Regions from separate parts of the Clostridium sp. HBUAS56017 genome, predicted to be linked through region 3. Evidence: a T-box and tRNA genes for the amino acid it is inferred to sense, from the RefSeq annotation. Region 3 holds a T-box; the other regions hold tRNA genes.
What was found. The T-box of region 3 lies ahead of leuS (leucine--tRNA ligase). A T-box ahead of a tRNA ligase gene usually reads a tRNA of that ligase, here a tRNA-Leu.

Region 1 (3,292 bases), on a different contig from region 3:
AATCTTTATTCTAACCTCGTCCTCTATTTGATTACTTTTCTATAGAGGCTAATAAAACTTATTATTCTTAATATCTTTACAATATAGTAATTATTCTTCATCTAGTCGCCGCTCTACTTAAATAATTTCTAAATCAAGTCTATTGTGAAATATTTGAGTTTTATACAGAATATACTATAATGTTCACATCATTGAAATAAGGAGGTGTTTGTATGATAATTAACGGAAAAGTAGGTGAGGGTAGTGCAATGCATACTTTACAACTAATAACAGATTCTGGAGAAACTTTATCTATTGCTATAGACGATGATACAAGAATTGATTGTAAAAATGGTCTTGTTATTGGAGAACATATTTCTGTAAATGTAACCCTTTCTGCAATTTCTATTACAGAAATATAGCAAATCACAAAATATACAGCTTGCTATGATAAAATAAATATATCATAGAAGGCTGTTGTTTTGTGAAATGTACATACAAAGAATGGCTTCCCCTTTAGCCATTTTTTTATTTGTTGTAATTACAAAAAATAAAAGAATCTAGCAAAAACTAGATTCTGAACAACTTTATTTTTAACAAATTTTATTTAACACATTTATTACAAGAATCTTTTTTAGGACATTGTGAAGCCGAACCTTGTCATCCTTTTATAATAAGTAAATTATCACTATTTACTTAATCTCTATCCTTAAGACTAACTAAAATTTTATGCATATCATTTAAATCATCCTTACTTAATGATTCAAAATCATTTAATCTTTCTTTAATATCTTCGATAATTTCATATTTATATGTTTTTTCTTTCTTCTTACTATTTAAAAAGTATGTTGCTATAGTTCCTGTTAACATCCCAACAAACCCTATTCCAACTAACATTAATATTGATGCTATTATTCTACCAGTATTAGTTGATGGACTTATATCTCCATATCCAACCGTAGTTGTAGTTACAAAACTCCACCAAATAGAATCAGCAAAATTTTTATCTTCTGCAACAGAAATACCAAATGCCCCAAGAAAAACCGTTAAGACAGTAACTATCAATATATACTCAAAGTTGTTAGTTCTCAAAAATTTATCTGCCCTACTTTTAAATTTATATAAAAAGATTACAAGCCTAAACAACTTAAATAATTTTGCAAATCTTAACACTTTCCCAGCTTTTAAAATTCTTAATGACTGAAACATTGAATTAAAAGGTATTATTGAAATAAGGTCTATTTTATTATTTTTGATAAATCTCATTTTATTCTCACTGTAAATAAGTCTTACTACATAATCAATTATAAAAATAATCCATATGATATCATCTAAAATATTTAATATTGTAGCAATGTTATTTGTTAAGTCAAATGCCAATTCTACAAAAATTATTATACAAACTATTAGTGATAGCAAAGTTATAAATACCTCATAACATAATTTACGATTCATTTATATTACCTCTTTTAATTCTGATATTTAATAAGTTTGTTGATTCTAAAAATAATTTAAATAATCACATTAAATTATCAGTAATTTATTTACATTTATACTTATATCATACAACAATTGCGCTCAACAGACAAGATTTGTCTAAAAACAAAAAGCCCATTGCCTTTTAACGAAGCAATAGACTCACTTTAAATATATAACTTGGTGCAGGTGACGGGACTTGAACCCGTACGTAACTAGTACACACGCCCCTCAAACGTGCCTGTCTGCCGATTCCAGCACACCTGCTTGAAATAAAATATACCTTATGTATATAATACCCTAAATTTCATTCCATTTCAATGTGAAAAATTAATGAACCTTTCTCCATGCAAGTAAAGCATTTAGATTATTAAATGAATGTACCTCGTAAGTATTTGAATCTCCATATGCTCCGTAAATTTCATTTTCTTCATTAATTACTTGATAACCTTCAAGTTTATATTTACATATATTGTATAAATCATTATCATCAATTAAATCTGCAACTTGAAGCAAATTTGAATATATAGAAGTCGCTTCTATATTACTTTTAGGTATTCCTGTGTTTTTATCATAACTAGCAAATATTCCTCCGTCAGATTTGTAATGCCCTTTAATCCAGTTAACACTTTTTATAACATCTTCGCCTACTTGAGCTCTGTTTAATAATATTATGGAATTTAACTCCATATCTATATCCCCATCATCATAAACTTTGTTCTGTCTATCATATTCCTTCTTATATAATGGCAAATTGTCACTTATAAAACCATTATTCATAATTATCAAAGAAGATTCATATATAGGTTTAAATTCATTATCTAGATTTGCTAATAATTTAAGTGATTCAAGATCTAAATAACACAATGTAGTTTTACTACTCTTTCCATATCCATCATTAAAATCAGCTAGTAAATTATCATCCCTTAATTCTTTCTTAAATCCCTTGGAGATTTTAAATGCTAAGCTCCTATAGCTTCTATCATTCCATCTCTCTGATGCAAGTAACAATGACTTTACCACTCTTAAATCATCTATCGTTGAATTTACTCCAGCAGCTTCTTCCCCTTCAACTCTCCAACTTAACAGTCCGTTTTTTAAAATCATATTATCTTTTATATAAGATAATATTTGATCAAATTCCCCTTTTCTATCTCTATCTATATAGTATAGAAGCATCAACCCTTGAGACTCAGATAGTACGGAATCTCCTTTAGTTATTTCCCCTTTAGAACTAGCTTCTTTATAGTTAGTTTTTATACCATATTCCTCATTCATTAGCTTTGAATTAACAAAGTTTAGTAATATTTGTTCCTTTTCACTTACAGGATTGTTTTTCCACACAATTTTACTATTTATAGGTTTAATATATGGCAAGCTAAAATAAAATGCCACTATACAAATTAAAATTATAGTTGAAATCACAAGGACAACTCTATTCTTCTTTATCATTTTTCCACCTTTACTTTATCTATCTATTCATACATCATCTTATATATCCTATAGTAGGTTTTAACTTTATCAACATATTTCTTAGTTTCTTTATACGGTATGTAATTTAATGTTTTGCCATCACTAGAATAGTTTTTATTTAATAACCACTCATTAACACGACCTCTTCCTGCATTATAAGCAGCTATATATAAGTCCATCTCACCAAATTCTTCTCGTAAATTATTTAAATACCAACATCCCATTTTGATATTATACTCTTCATTATACAGTTTATCAGGAGAATAATCTGTCAGTTCCATTTCTTCAGCAATCCACTTACCAGTACCTTCTGTTATCTGCATTAATCCTAAAGCGTTTTTATGAGATTTTGCATCCTTTTCGA
Region 2 (3,292 bases), on a different contig from region 3:
TAAGATCAGGATTGTCATAAAACATAATTCCAACAGGATGATTTTCAGATATATTAAAAAGTTTTTCCACTGTAATAAATTTCTTTACGCCTTGTATGTCTACAGTGGCAACACTATCTGTAGCTAATGCAACTCCAGTCTTATTAAGAATTGCTATTTCAGCAGTCATATTACAACTCCTTTCGTTATTGCTTTCATATTATTATGATTCAAAATATAGCTACTAAAATATTATTTGCTATTTGTAGTATGAGATTAATATCATTATTAAATTCTATATTAAAAATTTATTTTTTTGTCATAAATACAAAGCCATCACCTTTAGTAATAAGGGCAATATCAATTGGACCAACTTCTGCTTGTTCGTAAGAACTGAACTTAACCCCAATTGCAGTTAAATTTACAAGTGCATCAGCTAGAGATATCATATCTTCTTTTCTAATGAAATCAATCATAGATAAAAGAGGATCTACCAACATTTTTTGTTGCAAATCTTTAATGTTTTTCTTTAAATCTTCTATAATCAGCATACATATTTTATCTATTTCATCTTTCTCTTTAACAATAAATTCCTGAAGTGCATTATTGTTATTATATTTATTCTGTATTTCCTTTAAAAATTTATCAAAAACTTTTTTAGCTTCATCTAATATCTTATATTCCAAATTCGGATTAATTCCATTTATATAAGTGTTTATTAAATCTTTTTCACCAAAGGGAATAATTTTTTTTAGTAGCTCATTCTCATCATCGGATCCTATACTATAACTTTCTATTAATTCATATATTAGTTTCCCATCAATTGCACACACTATGTTGTATCTATACAATGATGGAAAAATTTCCTTATCACCATAACCTGAGATTACTATGCTACCATTGTAAATGTTTCTAATCATATAATCAGTTTTACTTATAACATATGCACACATGGTTATTAAATTTTTTTGTGTTCTTTCATCAATAGCAGATATAACTGGATTAATTATATGATCTGTACTGTTTTTTATATATTCTTTTAAATCGTTTGTATGTTTTTCTAAAAATAATTTTATAAAATTGTCATCAAATGAATTTGAAAAAATTTTTTTTGAAAGAGATGCAATTTGATTCTCTATTTCATCACTTATAGCCTTTTCATTACCTTCTATTAATTGAACTCTATCTTGGATTTTACTTAGACAATAACGCAAAACTTCCTTTAAAAACCCCATTTCTGCACTCCAAGAATAAAAGCGATTATCATTTGGTATAAATTCAATAAAATTTTCTGCATATTCTTGCAATTTATCAAATGATTTGTCTCCAATTTGTGACCTATAAACTTCTATTATTGATTCCCAAGGTATAGTATCCATAAATCTAACACTACCATCTAGCATAATTCCAACAGGGTTATATTTTGATAAAGGAAAGATTTTGCTAATTGAAACAAACTTCAAAGATTGAATTCCTACCACAGGTTCAAAAGTATCAGCAGATAATACAACTCCACTTCTATTGAGAATTCCTATTCCGACAGTCATTACTATAAACCTCATACATTTAATGTTTTATTTCAGTATATAATTTATGATTGATAAATATTAAATATAACTTTCTGAATTTTTGACGAAGATTAAGTTGATGGTTATTATATTATAAATTTGGTTGTTTAGGAGAATTTTTAGCTATTAAGTTTATGGATTTGTTTTTTAGGTAATGAAATCTATATAAAGGAGCTAAGATGTAGAAGGGTAGCTTGAATAATAGAAAGAATTTCAAAAAAGTCTGGTAAATAAAAAAAGCCATATTACAAGATAAATCAAGTAATATGACAATTCTATTAAATAATGGTGCCGGTAGCCGGAGTCGAACCGGCACGGTATTGCTACCGGCGGATTTTGAGTCCGCTACGTCTGCCAATTCCATCATACCGGCACGTTTTGCAACATTGATATAATAACATATTATTTTTAATAATTCAATAAGAAATTTTTTTTTGTTGGAAATAAAGAAAAAATTTGAATATAAGGTTGTTAGAAAGTGTTACTTTTGCTAAAATAGATGGTAGGATAAAAATATCCCCAGTGGGACGTTTTTTAACCTACCTTATTTATGTAGCTAAGGACAAGCTATAATAATTTAATAATTAAGGAGGAGAAGATCAATATGATGTATTCAAAAGAAGTTGAAGAAATGTGCGTTGTTGCAAAAGGCCCAAATCATGGACCAGCACCAATTCCTGCAGAAGGAAAATGGGTTCAATCTAAAGAAGTAACTGATATATCAGGGTTAACTCATGGTATAGGTTGGTGTGCACCACAACAAGGAGCTTGTAAATTAACATTAAACGTTAAGGACGGTATAATCCAAGAAGCGTTAGTTGAAACAATTGGATGTTCAGGAATGACTCATTCAGCTGCTATGGCTTCAGAAATTTTACCAGGAAAGACTATTTTAGAAGCATTAAACACAGACTTAGTTTGTGACGCTATAAACACAGCTATGAGAGAATTATTCTTACAAATAGTTTATGGAAGAACTCAAACTGCATTCTCAGAAGGTGGACTACCTATCGGAGCAGGACTTGAAGACTTAGGTAAAGGATTAAGATCTCAAGTTGGAACTATGTATGGAACTCTTGCAAAGGGACCAAGATACTTAGAAATGGCAGAAGGTTATGTTACAGATGTAGCTTTAGATGCTGATAAAGAAATCATTGGATACAAGTTCGTTAACTTAGGAAAGATGATGGAAAACGTTGCTAAGGGAATGGATGCTAATGAAGCATTAGAAAGTGCTAAGGGACAATACGGAAGAGTTCAAGACGCTGCTGAATTAATTGACCCAAGACATAAATAATTATAGGTAAAGGAGGAAAATATATTATGGCATTATTTGAAAGTTATGAAAGAAGAATAGGACAAATCACTCCTGTATTAGAAAAGTACGGAATGAAGACTATGGAAGACGCTAAAGCAGTATGTGCAGAAATAGGAATAGATCCATATACTATAGCTAAGGAAACTCAACCAATCGCATTTGAAAATGCTGGATGGGCTTACACTTTAGGAGCTGCTATAGCTATAAAGAAAGGTTGCAAGAAGGCTGCTGATGCTGCTGAAGCAATCGGAGAAGGTTTACAAGCATTCTGCATACCAGGATCTGTTGCAGATGACAGAAAAGTAGGACTTGGGCACGGAAATCTTGGAGCTATGCTTTTAAGAGAAGAAACTAAGTGTTTCGCATTCTTAGCAGGTCACGAAAGCTTTGCTGCTGCTGAAGGTGCTATTAAAATAGCTGAAAAAGC
Region 3 (3,292 bases):
AGCATTTTTGTTATCAGGATATCTTAGGTAATACCATGATGAACATACAAATGTATCTAAAGTATCGCATTCTCTTGTAGCTTTACCACCACAATGTGGGCAAGTTGTATTTAAGAATTCCTCGCTTTTAGCAAGTGGTGATTTACCATCTGGAGCAAATTCAACATCATAAGGTAATTTAACTGGAAGATCCTTTTCAGGGACAGGAACAATTCCACACTTATCACAGTAGACAACTGGAATTGGAGCTCCCCAATATCTTTGTCTTGAAACTAGCCAGTCTCTTAATCTATAATTAACTTTTTGAGAACCTAAATTTTCTTTAGCTAATTTCTCAACTATTTTAACTTTACCTTCTTCTGTAGTTAAACCATCAAATTCACCAGAGTTTACTATAACTCCATATTCGCAGTAAGGAAGTTCAACTTCTTCACCTTTCTTGTTAGTTATAACTCTTTCTATTGGTAAATTAAATTTAGTAGCAAAAGCAAAGTCTCTTTCATCATGAGCAGGAACGGCCATAACAGCGCCAGTACCATAGCTTACAAGAACATAATCAGAAATCCATATTGGGACTTCTTTTCCGTTTATAGGATTTATAGCATAGGATCCAGTGAATACTCCTGTCTTTTCTTTTGAAATAGATTGTCTTTCGATTTCTGATTGTTTAGCTGAAACTTCTTTATATTCTTCAACCGCATCTTTATATTCAGTAAGAGTTAATTTATCAACTAATTTATTTTCAGGTGCTAAAACAACATAAGTAACACCATTTAAAGTATCAACTCTTGTAGTAAATACATTAAAGCTTAAATCAGAATTTTTAACCTTAAATGTAACTTCAGCTCCAGTGGATTTACCAATCCAGTGTTTTTGCATAGCAACAGTTTTTTCTGGCCAATCTAAATCATCTAATTTATCAAGTAATTCATCAGCGTAATCAGTTATTTTAAAGAACCATTGAGTTAATTCCTTCTTAGTAACTTCACTTGAACATCTTTCACACTCACCATCAATAACTTGCTCATTAGCAAGAACTGTGTTACATGATGGACACCAGTTTACAGGAGCTTTTTTTCTATAAGCTAAACCTTTTTCATAAAGTTTTAAGAATAACCATTGAGTCCATTTATAATAATCAGCGTCACAAGTTACAACTTCATTTTCCCAGTTAAACATAGCGCCCATAGCTTTTAATTGTTGTTCCATAGTTTTTATATTTTTGTAAGTAGAATCTTGTGGATGAATTCCTGTTTTTATTGCAAAGTTTTCAGCAGGTAATCCAAAAGCATCAAATCCCATAGGTTGGAATACATTGTATCCTTCCATTCTCTTCATTCTAGCCCATGAATCAACTGGACCATAATTGAACCAATGACCTGCATGTAATTGACTACCTGATGGATAAGAGAACATTTCAAGAGTATAAAGTTTTTTATCTAAATTTTCGGCGTTGAATTTATAAAGATTATTATTTTCCCAAATTTCTTGCCATTTCTTATCAATACTAGTTCCGTATTTTCCCATGTTTAATTCCTCCTTAAAATAGGTAAAAATAAAAAACCTTTCATCTCTAAAATAAGAGACGAAAGGTGTATTTCCGTGGTACCACTCTAATTAGGATATTTAAAATATCCTCACTTAAAACTATAACGGGTTGCCCGTACTTGCTTCTAACAAGTATAGCTCCTAGACAAGTTCCTATACTTTTAACATTATCTTTCACCAACCGATAACTCTCTAAAGATAAAATATATAGTACTACTTCTACTCAACGCAAACTATAAAATTATTAACAATATAAGTAATTATATAGTTTTAAAGGTTTAAAGTCAACTAGAGGAGTCCATATTAAGAGTTTTTAGTTTCTTTCGAGCTCTAATTATTCTTAAAGCTACAGCATTAGGCGTCATACCATACATTTCTCCAATTTCTTTAAGACTTTTATTGTTGAAGAACTTTTCAATACAAATATTTTTATCTATTTCTTTAAGATTACAAATTTGATTTTTTATATTTTGCAGTTTTTCTTTTTCAATTATGTTTTTTTCAACATCTTCTTTTGAACACATAACTAGATTTTCAATAGTTATATCATAAAAGTGTTTTTTCTCCATTCTTAACATATCTATAGACGTATATTTAGCAATTGCAGAAATCCAATTTTTAAATTTATCATCAGAGTAATCAAAATGATTTATACAATTCCAAACTTTAAAGAGAACGATATTAACACATTCTTCACTAAGCTCATTTGAGCGCAAATTTGAATATGCTATTCTATACACTAGATTTCCGAAGTTGTCTAACACATATAATAAAGCATCTGGATTTTGAAGTTTTAATTGATTTATAAAATTAGAATTGTTTATCATAGCATATTCTCCTTATAAAAATTTGCCCAATATGAGGTCTATAAAAAAATAAGCTATGGCAATTGCAAATATTGAAAAGTATATAATTTCAATAATTCTACCTACAGAAAATCTCTTATGAATAAAAGGTCTAGCTCCAAGATTCATAAGTAAATTTCTAACTTCGATCATATCAAGCATTGTGCCTATTAAATAATAAGTAGTTACATTTTCATTAGACCAGTAATCTATATCAATTATCAAATTATCTCTAGAGAGCTTTAATCTATTTTTATCTAATTTTGATATTCCTACTGATTGTATATATTTTATTGGAATAATTCTTCGGTGTTGAAGTCTGAAAAAGTTATCGAAAGAATACGAAATGAAATAATCCTTTGATATATATATTTGACAATAAAATACTGAATAAAATATCGAAAGAGTAGCATCTCTATTTTCCATTCCAGTACCAATTTGAAAAAACTTTTGGCAAAGAATTTCTTCGTCCTTTAATGGACAATCTTTACGAGCTGCTTCCAAGGCGAGTTCTTTCAATACTCTAGCATGCTTTACTCCATGAATTACATCGTCCTTTTTTGAGCCTAATTTTTCTTCCATTCTTTTTATGTTTTCTAGAGAGTTATCTATTTTTAGTCCGTAATTATTTTCAGTGAATCTTTTTATATTTTTATATAAACTTTTTTTAATTCTATTTTTTTGATTATCTGATAAAAAGACATTGGGCAAACTGCGTTCATCCACATCAATTAAATCTTTTTTACTCATGATATTTTTCTCCTTTAAATTATAACAAAATTAATCTATATTATTATAATCGTAATAAAAGAATAAATATTTCAGGTTATGTATAGAAATTTCCTTTAAAGGGAGGGGGTGACTTTTTTGTATATAAAAAATGTATAACACTTATATAT

Region 1: it has a tRNA-Leu gene. The T-box ahead of leuS (leucine--tRNA ligase) is inferred to sense a tRNA for this amino acid. The anticodon was not compared.
Region 2: it has a tRNA-Leu gene. The T-box ahead of leuS (leucine--tRNA ligase) is inferred to sense a tRNA for this amino acid. The anticodon was not compared.

The regions. Positions count from the first base shown of each region.
Region 1 covers NZ_SULK01000017.1:41,213-44,504, forward strand. Annotated here, with positions in the region: gene FAY47_RS14400 (hypothetical protein) at 213-401, shown strand; gene FAY47_RS14405 (potassium channel family protein) at 676-1,434, opposite strand; tRNA gene FAY47_RS14410 (tRNA-Leu) at 1,637-1,722, opposite strand; gene FAY47_RS14415 (glycosyl hydrolase family 8) at 1,786-2,907, opposite strand; gene FAY47_RS14420 (lytic transglycosylase domain-containing protein) at 2,931-3,292, opposite strand, start outside.
Region 2 covers NZ_SULK01000007.1:140,687-143,978, forward strand. Annotated here, with positions in the region: gene FAY47_RS08455 (hypothetical protein) at 1-169, opposite strand, end outside; gene FAY47_RS08460 (hypothetical protein) at 288-1,526, opposite strand; tRNA gene FAY47_RS08465 (tRNA-Leu) at 1,834-1,920, opposite strand; gene FAY47_RS08470 (hypothetical protein) at 2,152-2,844, shown strand; partial or broken gene FAY47_RS08475 (GGGtGRT protein) at 2,871-3,292, shown strand, end outside.
Region 3 covers NZ_SULK01000010.1:90,356-93,647, forward strand. Annotated here, with positions in the region: gene leuS (leucine--tRNA ligase) at 1-1,527, opposite strand, end outside; T-box leader at 1,579-1,784, opposite strand; gene FAY47_RS10275 (sigma-70 family RNA polymerase sigma factor) at 1,833-2,375, opposite strand; gene FAY47_RS10280 (hypothetical protein) at 2,388-3,143, opposite strand.